DNA from 2 places in the Cytobacillus solani genome. Region 2 is predicted to be linked to the other one. Evidence: a T-box and tRNA genes for the amino acid it is inferred to sense, from the RefSeq annotation. Region 2 holds a T-box; the other holds one or more tRNA genes.

Region 1 (11,393 bases), 2.0 Mb from region 2:
AACAAATAGAAAAGCTGCAAAGCCAACTAACTGGAAAGGGTATTTATTATAATGAGTCTGTATAAACAACTTTTAATCTCTTTCTTTACATGAAAAAACTTCTGCCCATTGGACAGAAGTTTTTTAAATCTTTTTTATCATTGTGCGATGTGGAATCCCCGCATCCAAAAATTCCTCTGAAACAATTTCATAACCAAGTTTGTTATAAAAGGGAATCGCATGAGTTTGGGCATTTAGCTTTAATTTTTTATAACCTTCCCTTTTTCCGTATTCCTCTATTTTATCCATGATGGCTTTTCCTGAGCCTGATTTACGATGATCTTCCAAAACGCAAATTCTTTCAACTTTTCCAAAGCCATCTACTGGACGAAATCTGCCAGCACCAATTGGAAGGTTCTGATCATAAAGAAGAAAGTGAACCGCCTCATCTTCATATTGATCAATTTCTTCTTCTAACGGTACTTGCTGTTCTTCAACAAAGACTTTTTTACGAATAGAAAAAGCTTCTTGCAATTGATTATCATTTGATACAATTTTTACTTCCACAATTTTTTATTCCTTTCCAAGCCGAAATGTTTCATAAACTGTCCAAGAGCCATTTTCAAGCTGATACAACAGGTGGAAACGATCGACTGTTTCTTCATAATTAAATTGGTTCATTCGTAACGATCCATATACATCTGAATGCTCGTCATTGGATAATTCCTGCCCAATGGTAATATGAGGGACAAAGGCATATTCAGGCATATCCCCAGAAATGTTATCATTGATTACTTTTTGCAGTTCTTCAAGCACTTCTGAAGCCTCAAATTTAAAGTAAATGACATTATTCACTGGTTTGAATGAACTAAATTTTGTGGACTTTATTTGAAAAGGTTCAAAACGATTAGAAATCTCATCTAAAATGACGGTTAACTGCTCAATTTGATCTTCGGAAGCGTGAAAACTTGGTTTGAGAGTTAAATGAGGAGGAATTAACGAATAATTTGGGTCATATCGTTTTCGATATGAGTTAGCTTCATCTTGCAATTTTTTTGAAGGGAAAATAACGATACCTAGCTTCATAACATAACCTCCATAAATAGATTTTATAATCTTCATTTGAATGGGCAACAGCAATCAATATGAAAAAAATGTATATGCCCATTATAACAAATTTTCCAAATATAAAGTATAGGAATGCTTAATTTTCAAATATAGGTAGAAGGAATATCTAAAAAAGTTTAGAGAAAAGCGAAGCACGCCTAAAAGCGAGGCTTCGCTCATTCCTTAATAAATATCATCCTAAGCTTGCTTAGCGATTATATTAAGAAAACATTTTCTTTAATGCACGTTTTAAATCAGGTTGCCAATGTGTCCATGTATGGTCACCGTCAAATTCATCGTAGAAGTAAGGGAACCCCTTTTCACTAAACAGCTTAGATAACACTCTATTTGGTGTAAGGAAATCCTTTTCTTCTTTTTTAGTCGTTTGAACAGCGGTTTCTTGCTTCCCAATGACATGATAAATACTTGTTAAATGTGGCTGAGTTACTTCTTTAACAGCATTCATGACTTTCTCATCAACCATCGGTGACTGAAGTATTACTTTTCCAAACGTATGCGGGTACTCTAAAGCAGCCATTATTGATACAGTTGCAGCAAGTGAATCACCAATTAATGCACGGCCCATTCCCATTTGATACGTAGGGAATTCCTGATCTAAATATGGCACAAGCTCATGTGCTAAGAAACGTATAAATGCTTTGTTTTGTTCTCCGTTCGGATGATACTTCTTCCAGCGATCGTCTACATTTTTGTATGGGATTCCAACAATAATGATGTTCTCGATTTCTCTATTCTTTAATAATTCATCAGCAGTTCTACCAATTCTTCCTAGCTGAAAATAATCCTTGCCATCAGGAGCAATTAAAATTGAATACTTATATAAAGGAGTAAAGGTAGCAGGCAAGTAGATGAGCAATTCAACATCTTCCCCCAACTCTTTACTTGAAAATGTTACATCTCTAATTGATCCTCTAGAATTTTCCATTGATGATTCCTCCATTTGATGATATGTAAAGCTTTGCATGATATTTTAACATAATATAAGTGGAAATGCTTTTTTCAGATTCTAAAATAGGAGCTATATTTACATTTAACACCAGAAAAAAACAAGTCTGTTATAATATGGATATAATAGCGGAAAAACATGCCTAGAAAATTGATAACTTTAAACTGAGGCTCGAAAAAAAATATAATTTTTTTGATGCAGGTTTTTTGTATAAAAACTGCATAATAAAGCGTAAAGAGTGTTAAAAACCAGATAATACAAAATATTCGGTTATACAAACTACTTAGTAAATTGAGTATTTATTAACAATTTAGAAAATATTTGTGTTAATATATAGACTGAGAATCTGTAAAACTATCAAAGGGGGCAAAAATATGAAAAAGAAAAGTTTTCTTCTCACAGCTGTTTTACTATTAGCACTTTCTATGTTTCTTGCTGCATGCGGGGCTTCTGAGGAAAGTTCTGGTGAAAAGGGCACTGACGATGGTGAAAAGAAAGGTTCAGATAAGCCTAAGTTTATGAGTATTGTCACAGGTGGTACAGGTGGTACATACTATCCTCTTGGTGGAGCATTTGCAGAAATTATTTCTGATGCAACAGGCATTCAGACAAATGCTGAGGTTTCAGGTGCTTCTGCAGAGAATATGAACACATTAAAGGATGGCTCTGCTGAAATCGCTTTCTCTCAAACTGATATTGCGTCATATGCGAAAGATGGCAAATTAATGTTTGAAGGTGCTGCAGTAGACAATGTAAGTGCGATTGGTACCCTATATCCTGAAACGATCCAAATTGTAACAACTGCTAAATCAGGCATTAAATCTGTCGAGGATTTAAAAGGCAAAAAGGTTTCTGTCGGAGCTCCTGGTTCTGGAACAAACCCAAATGCTGAACAAATTCTTGAAGTTCATGGAATGACTTTTGATGATATTAATAAGCAAGACCTTTCCTTCGATGAATCAACAGCTGGTATTCAAGACGGTACGATTGATGCTGCTTTCGTAACTGCTGGAACACCAACAGGTGCTGTTGAAGGATTATCTGCAACAGAAGATATCGTCATCATTCCTATTGCACAAGACAAAATAGATGCGTTAATCGAGAAATATCCTTACTACATTCAAGACGAGGTTCCAGCAGGCACATACAAGTTAAAAGATGCTGTGCCAACAGTTGCTGTTCAGGCGATGCTCGTTGTTTCAAGCGACCTTTCTGAAGACGTTGTTTACGATGTGACAAAGGCAATTTTTGAAAACCTTGATAAAGTTACTCATGCAAAAGGGAAACTTATTAAAGCTGAAAATGCTGTGAAAGGTGTAGGGATTGAGATTCACCCTGGCGCTAAGAAATATTATGATGAAAAGGGCATTAAAGCTGAGTAGACTAGTAAAACCTAATAAGTAAAGACTTGACCGGCTGTAAAACCTCAGGAGGTTCTTACACCGGTCAAGTTCTCTTTCATAGATTCATTTTGTGTAAAACGTAAATTTATTAGGTGGGGTTTACATGATAGTCAGAAAGCTGGGCAGACAGATATTAATCCTGCTCCTCCTCATCTTTATATCCAACGCAATTATGCTTTTCATTCCTATTAAGCAAGCATTGGTGTTTGAATACCAGAATACTGGGAAGGTGCTTGCATATATCCCCTTTTCTAAGGAAAAGAATTTTAAAATCAAATATACTCATTCTATTCATCTTTCAGATGTAGTTGAAAGCTATACTGTAACGAAAGAAAAAAGAATAAAGCAATATGAGCTTATGTATGAGGATTTTGCGATTGGAATGCCTGAAAATGCCTTTGATGGAGAAATATTTGAACAGAAAGACGGCAAATATTATATCAAAAATATGAAACGCATATTTCCCTTATTTGATCTTAGAATTGGCAAGGTAAGGGCCAATCATCGGGTTATATACAAAAATAAAGAATACCAGCTTGCTGATTATTTAGAAGCAGGCACTTGGGTACGAATAAAAATTAAAAAAATAAGTCTTTTTCAGCAATTGAAAGGAGTGAACATCCTTGAGCAATAATATGGAATCGTTATCATTAGAAGAACAACAGAAGCTCCTGGAGAAATACGACCCAGAAGCAGGAACAAGGAAATTAAAAGGAATTATAGGCTGGATCGTTTTTATTGGCTTATTATCTTTCTCATTGTTCCACCTATATACAGGGGTTTTCGGAATGCTGACTGCCCAGCTGCAGCGCTCAATCCATTTAGGATTTGCTTTGGCTCTTATATTCTTATTATTCCCTGCACGGAAAAAAGACAGGGGGCGAAAACATAAAGTCGCCTGGTATGATATGATCCTTGCCATACTCGGTGTTGCGGTGGGTGCCTACTGGCCATTATTCATAGATGAAATTGTTATGAGAGCTGGACGGTTGACAGAAATTGACTTTTATATTGGGTTGTTAGCTGTTTTATTAGTGCTTGAAGCAACAAGACGGGCAGTTGGTCTTCCGATTACAATTATTGCTATTGTGTTTTTGCTTTATGGAATTTTTGGTCCGTATATGCCAAGCTTCTTAGCACACCGTGGGTTAAATTTAGACAGACTTATACAAACAATGTTTTTCACAACAGAAGGAATTCTTGGTACGCCATTAGGGGTGTCAGCAACCTATATCTTCCTGTTTTTATTGTTTGGTTCCTTCCTTGTGAAAACAGGTGTCGGTCAATATTTTAATGATTTAGCTGTTTCTATTGCAGGGAAGAGAATTGGCGGACCAGCAAAGGTTGCGATATTCTCTAGTGCATTGCAGGGAACGATTAGTGGCAGCTCTGTTGCGAATGTAGTTACATCAGGGTCATTTACAATACCGATGATGAAAAAACTTGGATATAAGAAGGAATTTGCTGGTGCTGTTGAAGCTACTGCTTCTACAGGAGGACAAATCATGCCACCTGTAATGGGTGCTGCAGCATTCTTAATGGTTGAGTTCATTGGCGGAGGCATCACTTACTGGGAAATTGCAAAAGCTGCAGCAATCCCGGCACTTCTTTATTTTACTGGTGTATGGATAATGACGCATTTCGAAGCTAAACGTCTAGGTCTTAGAGGATTAAAAGACGAAGAAATGCCAAATCGTAAAGAAGTATTGAAGAAAATATATCTTCTCCTTCCCATTTTAGCTGTAATTGTATTGTTAATGAGCGGGATGAGTGTTATCCGTGCTGCTTTATGGTCAATTGTTATAACAATAATAGTCAGTGCTATTCGCAAAGAAACACGTATAAGTATAAAAGATTTCATCGATGCACTAGTTGATGGTGCTCGTACAGCATTAGGCGTTGCGGCTGCAACAGCCGCTGCAGGGATTATCGTTGGTGTGGTTGTAAAGACAGGTCTTGGTTTGAAGATGGCAAATGGTCTCCTCGACCTTGCTGGAGGACTTCTAATCCCAACTTTAATGCTTACAATGGTTGCGGCCATCATACTTGGTATGGGTTCACCTACAACGGCTAACTATGTTATTACGTCAACAATTGCTGCACCTGCAATAATTTTACTCGGTGTACCTGATTTATCAGCTCACTTATTCGTATTCTACTTCGGTATTATTGCGGATATTACGCCTCCAGTTGCACTTGCTGCATTTGCTGCCGCAGGAGTTTCTGGCGGGGATCCAATCAAAACGGGGGTAACCGCCACTAAGCTGGCAATTGGCGCATTCATTATCCCATATATGTTCGTTCTCTCGCCAGAACTACTGATGATTGATACAACATGGTATTACTTAATATGGGTAGTATTTACTGCGCTAGCAGGGATGATGGCAATTGGTGCAGGTGTTATCGGCTACTGGCTGCGCAAACTGAATTGGGTGGAGCGAATTTTAGGAGTAATTGGAGGATTATTGCTGATTTATCCAGAAGGTATTTCAGATATCGTAGGATTAGTCATTTTTGTTCTCCTGATCGTTCTGCAATATGTCTTTAAACGTGATGATACGGTGAAACCACAAGCAGCTTAATATAAAAATAGGAAGTTCCGTAAATGGAGCTTCCTATTTTAATAGTTTACATGAGGTACAAAATTTTCATTAAATAGTATAAAGTGTAAATACAGTAAAAATAAATCGAATACAATATTGACTTTTTCCTATTTTTCCATATAATTAGATATGTATTATACTCGATCTGATAGTTCAGCGGGAGAACACTACCTTGACAGGGTAGGGGTCGGGGGTTCAAATCCCTCTCAGATCATTGGGTGCCAAACCCGTGAAACCCTTCGGAACAAAGGGTTTCTGTCAAAAAGATTGCTTCTTCGGAAGCGATCTTTTTTTATCTTTAAGTTCCAATTGCTAACTATTCCTAATCAGTAAAACGAGCTTCCTCCATGTAAAGTATCTCAAGTTGATAGAGAGGGGTAACCATTATAAAGTGTTGATTTTCCCCATTCTGACTTATACAGGAGTACTTGAAATGCAAAGGAATTTTACAATCGAATCTGTTTTATTAATCCAATTGTGGGGGGTTGTTGAATCTAGGAAAATACAGTCAAAGGGATTCAAATCATGTTCCTCTTTGTCAATAATAATTGTAAGTTTTCCTTCAAGAACATAAAGAAATTCTTGCCCCGAATGTGAATAAGAATCCTCTCTATTAGCTCCTGGATTAAGCAAGACTAATATAGGATTAAATAGTGGATTTTTAATTTTGCCCGCCAAATCCATATAAAAAAATGGGTTATGAAGAGTGTTAGTTTTTATTACGTTTCTCATAACGGTTGTTGCATCTTTACTATCAGATTTTGAAAAGAAGTAACTTGGGTTAACTCCAAGTGCTTCAGATATTTTTTTCAATGATTCAAGCGTTATGGATGATTTTGAACGTTCCACTTGAGATAAAAAGCTGATTGAAAGATTAGTATGATCTGCTATTTGTTTTAATGTTAACTTGCGCTCTTTTCGTAAACTCTTTATTCTTTCTCCAATTAAATCGTTCACTTTTCCAAACCCCCTTTACTGACATTAATCCTTCTATTCTGGGAAGTTTATTTACAAAGAAACTCAATTTACTTTTACTATAAAATAGCAAAAAAAATACAATAATGCTCCAAATTATTAGGTATGGTAATCCTGTCCAAATCCCTACTTAAAGAGCACACATGGATAAGAATAACACAAAAATCAACATGAATGAACCTAAATACGTAAAAATTAACAAGGTAACACGCAATTCTATGCAAATGAACGAATTGTTTGAGATTCTGTCAGGAATGAAGATGAAGCATCCTCTTCATTTGATTAAAACATATATTTATTCAATAAAGATGGAAAAATTAGATTGTAAAAAAAGTTCTATTACATTATTAAATGAAGTAATACTTAAAAAGAAAGTAATTACAAATCTAGAAAGTAGAGAATTTCCTTCTATAAAATTCTAAAAATTCCATTTACAATGAAAATTCAGTGTGTTAATATCTTAATTAATTGAAGTGTCACTTCAATATATAATTATTAATTAAGTAATCTATTATTAAATAAAATCTAACATTTGAGGAGAATGAAGATGAATTTTCATGGTATTTTAGTTCCTTTGGTTACCCCTTTTAAAAGCGATCAAAACTTGGATGTAGAAACATTAAAACAATTGACTAACACATTTATTGATAAAGGTGTTTCTGGCTTAGTGGTGTGCGGCACTACTGGCGAATATTACGCCTTAAATGAAGCAGAACGTGAAATGGTTTTAAAAACTGTGGCAGAAGTAGCCAAAGGTCGCGTAACTTTGATTGCCGGTATCAATGATTTATCCACTGAAGGGGCCGTTAACCGTGCCAAACAAGCCAAAGCTATGGGCTATGAAGGCTTAATGTTGGCACCCCCACCATATAGTCTACCTGATCAATCTGGTGTGATTGCTCACTATGAAACTGTGGCAGCGGAAATCGATTTACCTATTATCATGTACAATTTTCCTGCTCGCATAGGCATTGAAATTGAATATGACACAGTGGTGCACTTGGCGAAGAATCAGAATATCGTTGCAATTAAAGAAAGCAGTGGTGACTTTAGCCGCGCTTTACGTTTGCTGCAAACACCATTTGAAAATTTTGAAGTAATTTGTGGGTGTGATGATCAACCCGTAGATTTTTTCTTCTGGGGTGCGAAAAGCTGGATCGCTGGTGCAGGTAATGTGTTTCCGGAAGAGCAAGTCGCCATGTTTAATGCTGCCCAAGCTGGTGACTGGGACAAGGCTCGACAAATCATGAGCGATATTTACCCTGCTATTTACTCAATGGAGTCAGGTAACTACAATCAAAAAGCCAAACTAGGCTGCTTAAAAGGTGAAATCAACGTTGGTACGGTTCGCCTGCCTTTATCTGATTTATCAGTAGAAGAAAAAGCAGAATTCTTAGCTTTCTTTAAATAATAATCTGGAGGAGAGATAAATGACTATAACAAAAGAACAAGTCTTTGCCCTCGCCAAAGAAGGCAAACTATGGGCAGGCAACTTAATTGATGGTTTTGTGAGCACAGCCGGTAAATTAGAAAACCGCACCCCAATCGACAACAGTTTAATTGGATATATTGCCGATGGGGATGCACGGGACGTGGGTGCTGCTGTTAAGGCAGCAAGAGACATATTCGAAGCAGGTAGTTGGAGTCAATTATCCCCCAGTGAGCGCAAAAAAGTGATGCTTCGCTGGGCACAATTGCTAGAAGAGCACAGTGAGGAATTGGCTGCCTTGGATTGCGTGGATGCTGGTAAACCGATTACCGAATGTTTGAATACTGACATGCCAGCAACAATCGATACTTTTTATTGGTATGCAGAAGCAGTTGATAAACTTTTTGGAAAAGTCGCTCCTACGAGCAACGATGCTTTGGGCTTGATTGTCACTGAACCTATTGGCGTGGTTGGTGCGGTATTGCCTTGGAATTTTCCTGCGCAAATGTATGCTTGGAAAGTGGCACCCGCTTTAGCGGCCGGTAATTCTGTCATTGTAAAACCTGCGGAATTAACTTCACTTAGCGCTTTCCGGATGACAGAACTTGCTTATGAAGCAGGTGTGCCAAAAGGTGCTCTAAGCTTGGTGTGTGGTTTGGGCGAAAAAGTAGGCGAACCATTAGGTCGTCACATGGATGTGGATATTGTCTCCTTTACGGGTTCAACTGAAGTAGGCCGCTATTTCTTGAAGTACTCAGCAGAGAGCAACCTCAAAGAAATTGTTTTAGAGTGCGGTGGCAAAAGTCCACAAGTGGTGTTTGAAGACGCTAATTTGGATGCGGCTGTTCCGCATATACTATCTGCTGCCTTTTGGAATATGAGTGAAAATTGCAGCTGCGGTTCACGTTTAATTGTGCATGAATCAATCAAAGAAGTATTATTAGAAAAATTAAAATCTGAATTAACAAGCTGGAAAGTCGGTAACCCAATGGATGAATCTGTTGCCATTGGCCCCATGGTCGAAGAAGCACACTTTAATAAAGTGAAATCATTCTTGGACATTACGCTGCAAGAAGGCGGCCGTTTAGTTACTGGGGGCAATATTCACAGTGAAGTGGGGAGCGGCTGGTACGTAGAACCCACTATTTTTGACAATGTAACCGCTAACATGACCTTGTTCCAAAACGAAGTATTTGGTCCTATATTAGCGGTAAGCACATTTGAAACGGAAGAAGAAGCCATCGCCCTTGCCAATAACACCTCTTACGGTTTGGCTGCTTCTTTCTACAGCCAGAATGTACAACGTACGATGCGGGTGGCACGTGCCATTAAAGCTGGAACAGTTTCTGTAAATGGTTTTAGTGAAGGAGATATCACCACTCCTTTTGGAGGCTTTAAACAATCTGGCTTCGGTGGAAAAGACAACGGCTTAGAAGCTTTTGAACAATATGTGCAAACAAAAGTGATTTGGTATATGAATTCATAAAAATTTGATTGGCTTTTATGGGGGAATAAATATGGCAAAAACAGATAATAAGCAGCTAAAAAAAGTAGTTGCTGCTTCTATGATTGGATCTGTAGCTGAATGGTATGAATTTTTCTTGTATGGTACAGCTTCAGCTCTAGTTTTTGGAGAATTGTTTTTCCGACAAACTGGAAGTGCTATTGACGGTATCCTCGCTGCATTTGCACTCTATGCGGTAGGATTTTTAGCTAGACCGATCGGAGGGCTTGTCTTTGGTCATTACGGTGATAAAATTGGGCGTAAAAAATTATTACAGCTTAGTTTAATTATCGTTGGGATTACGACCTTTTTAATGGGATGTATTCCAACATTCCATAGTATTGGCTACTGGGCTCCCATCTTACTCGTTACATTACGTTTAATTCAAGGTTTTGCTTTTGGAGGAGAATGGGGAGGAGCTGTAATATTAGTATCTGAGCACAGCCCAAATGATAGGCGCGGTTATTGGGCAAGCTGGCCGCAGGCAGGCGTGCCCTTGGGTAATTTAATAGCAACAATCATTCTTTTACTTTTATCTAAAAACTTAAGCCCTGAACAATTTTTGGACTGGGGCTGGCGCGTAGCATTTTGGTTTTCTGCAGTTGTTGTACTAATTGGTCTTTGGATTCGAAAAAGTATAGATGATGCCCCTGTTTTCAAAGAGGCACAAGAAAAACAAGCTAAATTAGAAAAACAGCAATTAGGAATTATTGAAGTGTTTAAATACCATAAAAAGGCTATTATTGCAGGTATTGGAGCTCGTTTTGCAGAAAACATCTTATATTATATGGTTGTAACTTTCTCCATTAGTTATTTAAAACTTGTGGTGGATAAAGATACTACACAAATATTATTATTAATGTTTGGTGCCCATGCTATCCACTTTTTCTTTATCCCATTAATGGGACATTTAAGTGATGTTTGGGGACGTAAGCCGATCTATATTACTGGAGCCGTTTTAACTGCTTTCTGGGGATTTATTGGGTTTCCAATGATGGATACAGGAAATGACTGGCTAATCATGACTGCAATTACATTTGGTTTATTTATACAATCGATGACGTATTCGCCATACTCAGCATTAATGACAGAATTATTTCCTACTCATATCAGATATACAGCATTATCTCTATGCTATCAAGTAGCACCCATTTTAGCAGGCTCATTGGCTCCATTAATTTCATTAAGCCTACTAAACAAATTTAATAGCTCCATCCCAATTTCAATTTATTTAGTCCTATCAAGTATCATTTCTATTTTAAGTATAATGGTAGTGAAAGAAACAAAAGGAAAATCACTGACTTTTAAGAAAGCAGAGTAGGTTTATTGAGTAAGGCTGATGCTAATCGGCATTTACAAAAACTTTAAAACTCTTGATTTAAAATAAATTTTGATAAAAACGGTCTCTATAATTATTTAAGTTTAC
Region 2 (11,393 bases):
GAAGTTGGAATTGCTGCCGCAAATAGCTTAATAAAGCTTGGAGGAAAAGAATTGATTGATCAGGTTAAAGCGGAGATGGAAGGCAAATGACAGCCTCCTCCCTTCCTTTAAGAGGAAAAAATATTCTTGTTCCAAGAAGTAAAGGGCAGGCACAATCCTTTTCGGATTTGGTGGAGAAATATGGAGGAAATCCTGTTGAAATCCCTCTGCTTGCCTTTAAACCTGCTCGTTCACCAGAAATACATGCCATCATCAATCAGCTGCATTCGTATGATTGGCTAATTTTTACGAGCAGTATAACGGTTGAAACGTTTTTATCCTTCCTTCATCCATCTGATAGAAAGCAAATGCCAAAAATTGCTGCCATCGGAAGGAAAACAGAAAGCTTTTTATTGGCTAAAGGGCTTCAAGTGGACTTTACGCCAGAGGAGTTCGTTGCTGAAGGGTTTGCTGAAGAATTTAAACCATATGTACAAAAGGGAATGAAAGTACTCATTCCGAAGGGGAATTTAGCCCGTAATTATATTGCTGCTTATTTATCTAAATATGGCGCTGTTGTTGATGAAGCAATCATTTACGACACATATTTTCCAGAAGAAAGCAGAGAACTCATTAAAGAAAAGCTAACTCATAGCCAATTAGATATCTTAACCTTTACTAGCCCATCTACAATTGACCATTTAATGGCTGTTGTGAAAGAAAACAATCTTTATGAAAAGGTAGAAGCATGTGTCATCGGCTGTATCGGACCTGTTACAAAGGAAAGAATTGAGTCATATGGGTTAAAGGTTCATATTGCACCGAATGTATACACCGTCCATCACATGATAAAAAGCATAATTGACTATTTAGAAAATGAATATCGGAGGGCATTATAATGGATTTACAATTCACCCGTCATAGACGTTTACGCCAAAGTGCAAATATGCGTGCACTCGTACGTGAAAATCATTTAACAATAGATGATTTCATTTATCCTATTTTCGTAGCAGAGGGAGAGGATGTTAAGAAAGAAATCACGTCGATGCCTGGCATTTATAATTTATCGCTGGATCATCTTGAAGAGGAAATGAATGAGGTTGTTGCTTTAGGGATTAAATCCGTTCTGTTATTCGGTATTCCTTTAGAAAAGGACGAATGCGGCGGGCAAGCTTACCATGATCATGGAATCGTCCAAGAAGCAACCCGTTTAATTAAAGCGAAGTTCCCTGAAATCATCGTTATTGCTGACACTTGTCTTTGTGAATACACAAGCCATGGCCATTGCGGCTTGATAGAAGGAGATCAAGTTTTAAATGATGCCTCGCTTGAATTACTTGTTCAGACAGCTGTTAGCCAGGCAAAGGCTGGAGCGGACATTATTGCACCATCTAATATGATGGATGGATTTGTCGTTGCTATTCGTGCTGGATTAGATGAGGCTGGTTTTGAAAATGTGCCAATTATGTCTTATGCGGTGAAGTATGCCTCTGCTTTCTATGGCCCATTCCGTGACGCGGCTGATAGTACACCTCAATTTGGCGATCGAAAGGCTTATCAAATGGACCCTGCAAATCGTATGGAAGCATTGCGTGAAGCAGAGTCTGATTTAATGGAAGGCGCTGACTTCCTAATAGTGAAACCTGGTATGCCTTATCTTGATATTGTTCGTGATGTGAAAAATAATTTCAATCTTCCACTCGTTATTTATAATGTAAGCGGCGAATATTCCATGGTTAAAGCAGCTGCTCAGAACGGATGGATTGATGAAAAAAGAATCGTAATGGAAATGCTGACTGGGATGAAACGCGCTGGCTGCGACCTTATCATTACATACCATGCAAAAGATGCAGCTAGATGGCTAAAAGAACAATAATTTTTAAGTTTTAGGTACTAACAAAAGGTATTTGTACGGCAATATAGATGAATATGTTGGAATAAAGTTAGGTTGATTGGAGCGTAAAGTGTGAGACTCCTGCGGAAGGAGTGGGACAGGTGAGACCCCGCAGGAGCGTAGGCGACGAGGAGGCTCAGCGCCCGCCCCGCGGAAAGCGAGCATCCTGAAGCGGAAATCAACCTTTGCCAAAACTGCATTATTTTCAACAATAAAAAAGTGAAAAGAGGGATTAGATGCGCTCTTACGATAAATCCATTCAAGCTTTTAAGGAAGCGAAAAAATTAATGCCGGGAGGAGTTAACTCTCCTGTGCGTGCGTTTAAATCAGTAAACATGGATCCAATTTTTATGGAAAGAGGAAAAGGCTCGAAAATCTATGATATCGATGGAAATGAATACATTGACTACGTATTATCATGGGGACCGCTCATTTTAGGACATACAAATGACCGTGTCGTCGAAGCACTTAAAAAGGTTGCAGAATTAGGTACAAGCTTTGGTGCACCGACAGTTACTGAAAATGAGCTTGCTAAGCTAGTAATTGAAAGAGTTCCGTCTATTGAAATCATACGTATGGTTTCCTCTGGAACAGAAGCAACAATGAGTGCGCTAAGACTTGCACGCGGCTATACTGGCCGAAACAAAATTCTGAAGTTTGAAGGCTGCTATCATGGTCATGGAGATTCCTTATTGATTAAAGCTGGCTCTGGAGTGGCAACGCTTGGTCTTCCAGATAGTCCTGGGGTACCAGAAGGAATCGCAAAGAATACGATTACTGTTCCTTACAATGATTTGGAAAGCGTAAAGTATGCTTTCGAGCAATTCGGTGAAGATATTGCTGGAATTATTGTGGAGCCTGTTGCGGGTAATATGGGCGTTGTACCAACGCTTCCGGGCTTTTTAGAAGGACTAAGAGAAATTACGACACAATACGGAGCATTGCTGATTTTTGACGAAGTAATGACTGGATTCCGTGTCGGATATAACTGTGCTCAAGGCTACTTCAATGTTACTCCGGATATCACTTGTTTAGGAAAAGTAATCGGCGGAGGTCTTCCAGTAGGTGCTTACGGTGGTAAGGCTGAAATTATGGAGCAAATTGCACCGAGCGGCCCTATCTATCAAGCTGGAACATTATCTGGAAACCCACTAGCTATGACAGCTGGATATGAAACATTAAGTCAGCTAACACCTGAGGCATATACGGAATTTACTCGTAAAGGGGATATGCTTGAAGCAGGGATTAAAGTGGCTGCTGAAAAGTATGATATTCCGAATACCGTTAATCGTGCTGGCTCAATGATCGGCTTCTTCTTTACGAATGAAAATGTCATTAATTATGATAAAGCAAAAGCTTCAAACCTAGACTATTTTGCAGCATACTACCGTGAAATGGCAAATCAAGGCGTCTTCCTGCCACCATCTCAATTTGAAGGCTTGTTCTTATCAACTGCACATAGTGACGAAGATATAGAAAAAACACTACAAGCAATCGAAATTGCTTTTTCGAAAATTAAAGGGTAATTATTAGGCACTCATCTCTAATAGATGGGTGTTTTTTTTGTGCTGCTTCGTTTTTCAATCATAAAAGAATTAACTTTCTCATAAAGTGTAAATGACATAGTGATAAAGCGTGTTGTGTTATGAAAGGAGGAGTCGCTTTGTCTCAGGGGAGCCAATCGTGTTTACGATTTTCTTTGGAAGAGTCTGTCTGGTTTCAAAAAGGACAGGAAGTACTAGATTTGATTTCTATCTCGTTAGACCCTGATATTTTTATTCAGGAAGATGATCAATATGTTACGATTCAAGGAGCGCTTGAGCTATCAGGTGAATATAAACGCAATGAAATAGAGACAGCGGAAGATGAAGGAACTTTTGCCGCTCCAAAATTCATTCAAGTGGTAGAAGAAAGAGAAGAAGGAGTTTGTGAATTTAGACATTACTTCCCAGTTGATATAACTATACCGATCAATAGGATTCAAAGCCTAAATGACATTGATGTTCAAGTAGAATCCTTTGATTATATCTTTCCTGAAAGAAGCTGTTTGAAGCTATCTGCTAATTTAATGATCACTGGCTTATATGGGGAGCAACAGTCATCCTACGAAGTGGATACGCAGGATGAGGAGGAATTAGAACCATTTTTGGCAAGATCGCCTGCTGCAGAAGATGTAGTGGATGTGAGTCCGTTAGAAAAAGCTTTTGCAGAAGAAGAGGATCAAAAGGAAGATCGAACAGAAATTTTTGTTAGTTCAGCAAATGAAATTGAAAAGCATGATGAGTTTAAGGAAAAAGTCTATATTCCATTTGAAGCTGAGGCAAGAAAAGAGCCTGAACCAGAGCCAGAGCCGAAAGAAGAAGTAAAAAAGGCAGATGAGCCAGAAATCACATTTTATTCTTCAAAAAGAAGTGAAGAATCACCTCCATCAGCAGAAGATATTTTTGAAATTCCGGTAGATGAAAGTCCAGTACAGGATGTGAATATGCCTAAGGTCGAAAGCCCTGAACTAGAAGCAAAACCAGAATCTCCTGAGATTATTGATGAAAGTCCTGAGAAAACGGATAAGAAAAAGAAGAAATCGAAAAAGAAAAGCATGACCTTAACAGAATTTTTTGCCCGTAAGGAAGAGTCCGATCATGTGGCAAAATTAAAGGTATGCATTGTTCAAAGCGGAGATACACTGGATCTCATTGCAGAAAGGTATGCGATTGGTGTTCACCAGCTGTTAAGTGTCAATCATTTAGAAATTAATCAAGATATCTCTGAAGGGCAAGTACTTTATATTCCAGCTGTTGTAGCCCGTTAAAAAATGCAAAAACAGGCTGGGCAGGTTAGCGAATACCTGCTTAGGCTGTTTTCTTTTTTAAAGGATAAGAAAAATATATCACTTTTTAAATTGGGAACTGTCTAGCGCAAGCAGCCTATCGCCTATCAAACTTTAGGTCTCCTCCCTACGATAAGTCAACATCGGCTTGCTTACGCTTTTCTTAAGAAAGAGAGTGGATTCTTATGGAAAAGGAGAATCGATTACTAAAGGTTGCACCGATATTAAAGAACTATGCCCTTGAACCGCATTTTGTTGAGGAGCGTGGCCGCATACGGAAAATTTATACGAATAAAGGGGTCTTTGCCTTAAAGAAAATTGATCCAAAGCATGGTGGTGATTTCATACGCCATGTCCAGTCTCTCTTTCAAAAAGGCTATAACCGAATTGTCCCTATTTTTCCTGCAGTTGATGGGAGATATGCGGTTTTACATGAAAATGAACTATATTACTTAATGCCATGGCTAGCAAATGAAGTGAAGGAAAATCGATTCGAGCGGAATCAGCAGCTGTTTCGTGAACTGGCAAGACTTCATACTTTATCTGTTAGGGAAGTAACAATCAGTAAGGAGGATCGTTCAGAGCATTATGAGAAGACATTGCTTGAATGGGAGAAAGAAAACGAATTTTTAATTGGATTTATAGAATCATGTGAAAGCAGAGAGTACTTATCTCCCTTCGAGCTAATGTTTTCTCTTTCTTATCACGACATTAGCCAGGCATTGCAATTTTCCATCAAAAGATTTAAAACGTGGTTTGAAAAAACGGAGGAAAGTGAAAAAGCTCGCACTGTGATTATTCATGGTAAGATCTCCACTGAACATTTCTTATTTGATGATAAAGGACATGGGTACTTCACGAATTTTGAAAAGTCCAGACTAGGCTCCCCTCTTCATGATTTATTGCCGTTCTTATCGAGAACGTTAAAAACCTATCCGAAACGATCAGAGGAATGCATAGAGTGGATATATACGTATTTAAAGTATTTTCCGTTTAAAGAGGATGAGTTATTACTTTTTCAGAGTTATTTTGCCCATCCAGGTGCAGTCATACGATCCGCAGAAAACTATTTTAAAGCATCAGATCGTAAAGGTGAAAGAAAATCAGTCTTGCACTTCCAAAGACAATACTGGCTTCTGAAAAATACAGAATATATACTAATGAGAATTGAAGAGATTGAGGCACAAAAGAAGCAGGCAAAAGCAATTGCAGAGGCTGAAGGGCAAAGCGGAGCCCAGAATTGAAACACGAATTTTGGGCTCCTATAGTAATTCGAAGTGAAAAGCAATAGCTAATAATATTAGCACAGTTAGCAGCAATACATCGAGTGTAAATGGAAAAAGAATTGTACGAATTCCTTGAAAAACACAAATAGGGATAATAAATTGTGCACAAACACCTCTGACTTTTCTTAACCACGGTGGAAGAATATACGGATTATATCTTCTTTTCACTCGGCAAACCCCTTTCCTAACATTCCTTTCTCATACTATTCTATGTTCACTTCTCTTTGTTAGTGCCTATATTTTAATAATGCCTTTTTTATAAAAATGAGGTACAAAAAAATTTAATTGAATAAATTATAAAGAAATCGGCAATTAATATTGACTATAGCCATCATTTTTCGGTAGTATATTTATAAATTAAAATCACAAGCAAAGACAGGGAAGAGTACATTAGCTATTTGCTTTTAGAGAGGAAAACCATCAGCTGAAAGGTTTTCTAAGCGGAACTATTGGAAGGTCGCCCTCGAGCTTCTTTCGCGAAAGGACTATCGTCCAAGTAGTGAAAGACGGGAAATCCGTTATCTATTTAAGAGTCAACTACATCTCTATTGTAGTTGAAAAAAAGGTGGTACCGCGAAGCAAACTCCATTCGTCCTTTTAAGGCGATGGGGTTTTTTTATTTTCTTTTATAGTATTGAATGATCATTGATTGGAAAGGAAGATTGACGATGGAGACAAAGGAACTGACAATGCCGACGAAATATGATCCACAGGCAATTGAACAAGGGCGTTATGATTGGTGGCTTAAGGGGAAATTTTTTGAGGCGAAGGATGACGAAAAGAAGGAGCCCTATACGATTGTTATTCCACCGCCTAACGTAACAGGAAGACTGCATCTTGGGCATGCATGGGACACGACCCTCCAAGATATTCTAACTCGTATGAAACGGATGCAAGGCTACGATGTATTGTGGCTTCCAGGAATGGATCATGCAGGAATTGCTACACAGGCAAAAGTAGAAGAAAAGCTTCGCAATGAAGGAAAGAGCCGCTACGATTTAGGCCGTGAAAAATTTGTTGAAGAAACATGGAAATGGAAAGAGGAATATGCAAGCCATATCCGTCAGCAATGGTCCAAGCTTGGTCTAGGTCTTGATTACAGCCGTGAGCGTTTTACGCTTGATGAAGGGCTATCAAAGGCTGTTCGTGAAGTATTTGTATCCCTTTATAATAAGGGACTTATCTATCGCGGCGAATATATTATTAACTGGGACCCATCAACGAAAACAGCCCTATCTGACATTGAGGTTATCCATAAAGATGTTCAGGGTGCCTTCTATCATATGAGATATCCTCTTGCCGATGGGTCAGGACATATTGAAATTGCGACGACACGTCCTGAAACCATGCTTGGGGATACCGCTGTAGCTGTTCACCCTGAAGACGAGCGCTATAAGCATTTAATTGGCAAAACGGTTAAGCTCCCAATCGTTGGACGTGAAATTCCAATTGTTGCGGATGATTATGTAGACATGGAGTTTGGTTCAGGTGCTGTGAAAATTACTCCTGCTCATGACCCGAATGACTTCGAAATCGGAAATCGCCACAATCTTGAACGCGTTCTTGTCATGAATGAAGATGGAACGATGAATGCAAAGGCTGATAAGTACCAAGGGATGGATCGGTTCGAATGCCGCAAGCAGATTGTTAAAGATCTGCAGGAGCAAGGTGTATTGTTTAAAATTGAAGAGCATATGCATTCAGTTGGCCACTCAGAACGAAGCGGTGCGGTCGTTGAACCATACCTCTCCACTCAATGGTTTGTAAAAATGCAGCCATTAGCTGATGAAGCAATTGCCCTTCAGGAGAAAGAAAATAAAGTAAACTTTGTTCCAAACCGTTTTGAAAATACGTATCTTCGCTGGATGGAAAATATCCGTGACTGGTGTATTTCACGTCAGCTTTGGTGGGGACACCGCATCCCTGCTTGGTATCATAAGGAAACGGGTGAGGTGTTCGTTGCCCATGAAGCACCTGAAGATATCGAGAATTGGGAACAGGATAAGGATGTTTTAGACACATGGTTCAGTTCTGCGTTATGGCCTTTCTCGACAATGGGCTGGCCTGATACAGAGTCTGCTGATTATAAACGCTATTATCCAACGGCAGCTTTAGTTACAGGATATGACATTATCTTCTTCTGGGTATCAAGGATGATTTTCCAAGGACTTAAATTTACAGACGAACGTCCATTTAAAGATGTACTCATCCATGGCTTAGTTCGTGATGCAGAAGGCCGCAAAATGAGTAAGTCGCTCGGAAATGGTGTCGATCCAATGGATGTTATTGATAAATATGGAGCAGATTCTTTACGATACTTCTTATCAACAGGAAGCTCACCAGGGCAAGATTTACGATTCAGCATGGAGAAGGTTGAAGCGACATGGAACTTTGCGAATAAGATTTGGAATGCATCCCGTTTTGCGTTAATGAATATGAACGGCTTAACCTATGACGAAATTGATCTAAGCGGAGAAAAATCAGTAGCTGATAAATGGATTTTAACTCGTTTGAATGAAACAATTGAAACCGTAACGAGACTATCAGACCGCTATGAGTTCGGTGAAGTTGGCCGTATTCTTTATAACTTCATTTGGGACGATTTCTGTGACTGGTATATTGAAATGGCTAAGCTTCCTCTATACGGAGAAGACGAAGCAGCGAAGAAAACGACTCGTTCTATTTTGGCTTATGTACTAGACAATACAATGAGATTGCTGCATCCGTTTATGCCATTCATTACCGAGGAAATTTGGCAGAACCTTCCTCATTCAGGTGAATCAATTACAACAGCTTCATGGCCAGAAGTGAATCCTGAATTCACGGATGAGAAGGCTGCTGATGAAATGAAGCTATTAGTTGAAATCATCCGTTCAGTTCGCAATAGCCGTGCGGAAGTGAACACACCAATGAGTAAAAAGATTAAGATGATTTTAAAAGCAAAGGATGAAGCGATTCTGAGCACATTAGAAAGCAATCGTGGCTATATTGAGCGTTTCTGTAATCCGGAGGAACTGATCCTTGCAACGGATGTTGAAACCCCTGAAAAAGCGATGACAGCGGTTGTAACTGGTGCAGAAATCATCTTGCCGCTTGAGGGCTTAATTAATATTGAAGAGGAAATTACCCGATTAGAAAAAGAATGGGATAAACTCAACAAAGAAGTTGAGCGTGTTCAGAAGAAATTGTGCAATGAGGGCTTTGTTAAAAAGGCACCGGAAAAAGTAATAGAAGAAGAAAAAGCAAAAGAGCTTGATTATAGTGAGAAGCGAGCGGCTGTCGAAGCGCGTATTAGAGAATTAAAAGGCGAATAACAAAGTAATTTGAAGGCGAATCCAACTATATTGGATTCGTCTTCCTATGTGTAGTTAGGAGGGACTAGCATGTTTAATACATATGAAGAAGCAGTTACTTGGATACACTCTCGCTTAAGACTTGGAGTGAAGCCTGGGTTGAAAAGAATGGAATGGATGATGGAGAAGCTGGGTCATCCTGAAAGAAGAATGAAATCAATCCATATCGGTGGAACAAATGGAAAGGGTTCAACATTAACATATCTTCGCCATATTCTTCAGGAATCTGGCTGTTCAGCAGGGACTTTTACCTCTCCCTATTTCGAGCAATTTAATGAAAGAATTGCATTGAATGGTGTTCCGATTCAAGATGAGGATATTGTTCGGCTGGCAAATGATATTTACCCGCTTTCCGTGGAACTGGAAGCGACTGATCTCGGCGGTCCGACTGAATTTGAAATCATCACAGCGATGGCGATGCAATATTTTGGTCATGTACAGCCAGTGGATATTGTTCTATTTGAGGTTGGACTTGGCGGAAGGTTCGATTCCACTAATATTATCTTTCCGATTTTATCCATTATTACAAATATCGGTTTGGATCATACAGGCATACTCGGATCTACCCATGCAGAAATTGCTTTTGAAAAAGCCGGTATTATTAAACCGGGAACGAGCATCATTACGGCAGTAAAACAAGAAGAGGCTAAGAAGGTTATTGAAAATAAAGCACTTGAAATGAAGGCACCCTTGTATTCTCTTGGCAGCCAGTTTTCAATTGAAGGCCATCACTCAACAACGATCGGGGAAATATTTTCGCAAGTAACACCTTTTCGTAAATGGAGTCATTTAGAAATTTCTATGGCAGGCAGCCACCAAACAGAAAATGCCTCATTAGCGCTAATGGCCGTGGAGCTATTAAATAAATACTATTCTTTCTTAATTGAAGACGAGCATATATACTCAGGTCTGAAAAAGGCATACTGGCCTGGCCGGTTTGAAACGATTTCAATGGATCCATTGATTATTATTGATGGGGCTCATAATGAAGAAGGAATCACAGCATTAGTAAATGAATTGAATAAGCGCTATTCTGAAAAGAAAATCAGAATCATCTTTACAGCTCTTTCTGATAAAAAATTGGATAAGATGATCCTAAATTTAGATGCGGCTGCAGATAAAATCACCTTTGTAAGCTTTGATTTTCCAAGAGCAGCAAGTGCAGAATCTTTATTCAGCATAAGTCAAAATGAAAATAAGCATTACGCAACGAATTGGAAAGCAGCAATAGATGAGGAAATCCATTCTCTTCGAAGCGATGAAGTCCTCGTTATTACAGGATCTCTATACTTCCTATCCGAGGCGAAGCCATATCTGTCTGAAGCTGTAAACAGGTAAAATGAAGAAGGATTCGTGTGACATCATTTTGAAAATTTGGTAAGATAGTCATATTGTATGACAAATGACCTATAAATGTTTTGAGGAAGGGGGATATAAATGGTGAGTTTGCTTAAGAAAAGGATTACTTGGATTATTTGGTTACTAGTATTTCCGTTAGGTCTATGGGTAACTTACCAAAATTATCCTCCTCAAATCTCTGGTCTCGAATTAGATGTATTGCTATTCTTATTGCTTGCTTCATTTGTAGCAGCTACACCAATGATTATAAATAGATCTCCTGTATTTTTAATCCAATGGGTTTCCTGGGCGGTCTTTTTATCATTTGGTCTGTTTGTTGAATTAGTAATCATCCAAGTTGCACTCATTGTTTTACTTATCCGCGTTAAGCTTCCTAGTAATGAATTTTTTCGAGTTCCGTTAAACTCTCTCATGTTCTTTCTTGTTTCTCTATTGAGTGGTATTTTTTATTACTCACTTGGTGGGAAAACGGGAATCCATATAGGTGAGTTACATGATTCTTTTTGGCTTATCGTAATCTATCCTATTACTAATTACCTTTTGAATCATTTCATCATCATTATTATAAATCTACTAGTTTATAATGGTCGTAAAAATATTTTTGGAAAAGACTTTGTTTGGGAGACGGTTGCAACATTGATAACCTTTCCAATCGGTTTTGTCCTATACACGCTCTATATAGAAATCGGACTTAT

Evidence for each region. A T-box is a leader RNA that pairs with one kind of tRNA and senses whether it is charged. The one in region 2 lies ahead of FI644_RS16130 (valine--tRNA ligase), so its partner is inferred to be a tRNA-Val.
Region 1: it encodes a tRNA-Val, which carries the amino acid that the T-box ahead of FI644_RS16130 (valine--tRNA ligase) is inferred to sense. The anticodon was not compared.

Annotation. Positions count from the first base shown of each region.
Region 1 covers NZ_CP041305.1:50,393-61,785, reverse strand. The annotation lists gene FI644_RS00350 (hypothetical protein) at 1-65, shown strand, start outside; gene FI644_RS00345 (GNAT family N-acetyltransferase) at 124-546, opposite strand; gene FI644_RS00340 (YjcG family protein) at 553-1,065, opposite strand; gene FI644_RS00335 (alpha/beta hydrolase) at 1,307-2,032, opposite strand; gene FI644_RS00330 (TAXI family TRAP transporter solute-binding subunit) at 2,428-3,435, shown strand; gene FI644_RS00325 (DUF1850 domain-containing protein) at 3,560-4,090, shown strand; gene FI644_RS00320 (TRAP transporter permease) at 4,092-6,038, shown strand; tRNA gene FI644_RS00315 (tRNA-Val) at 6,202-6,273, shown strand; gene FI644_RS00310 (helix-turn-helix domain-containing protein) at 6,474-7,016, opposite strand; gene dapA (4-hydroxy-tetrahydrodipicolinate synthase) at 7,582-8,445, shown strand; gene FI644_RS00300 (aldehyde dehydrogenase) at 8,465-9,949, shown strand; gene abaF (fosfomycin efflux MFS transporter AbaF) at 9,981-11,288, shown strand.
Region 2 covers NZ_CP041305.1:3,220,728-3,232,120, forward strand. The annotation lists gene hemC (hydroxymethylbilane synthase) at 1-90, shown strand, start outside; gene FI644_RS16100 (uroporphyrinogen-III synthase) at 87-878, shown strand; gene hemB (porphobilinogen synthase) at 878-1,855, shown strand; gene hemL (glutamate-1-semialdehyde 2,1-aminomutase) at 2,110-3,399, shown strand; gene spoVID (stage VI sporulation protein D) at 3,537-4,682, shown strand; gene ysxE (spore coat protein YsxE) at 4,886-5,944, shown strand; gene FI644_RS16125 (YszA family small membrane protein) at 5,963-6,154, opposite strand; T-box leader at 6,350-6,586, shown strand; gene FI644_RS16130 (valine--tRNA ligase) at 6,655-9,300, shown strand; gene FI644_RS16135 (bifunctional folylpolyglutamate synthase/dihydrofolate synthase) at 9,370-10,677, shown strand; gene FI644_RS16140 (sensor domain-containing diguanylate cyclase) at 10,777-11,393, shown strand, end outside.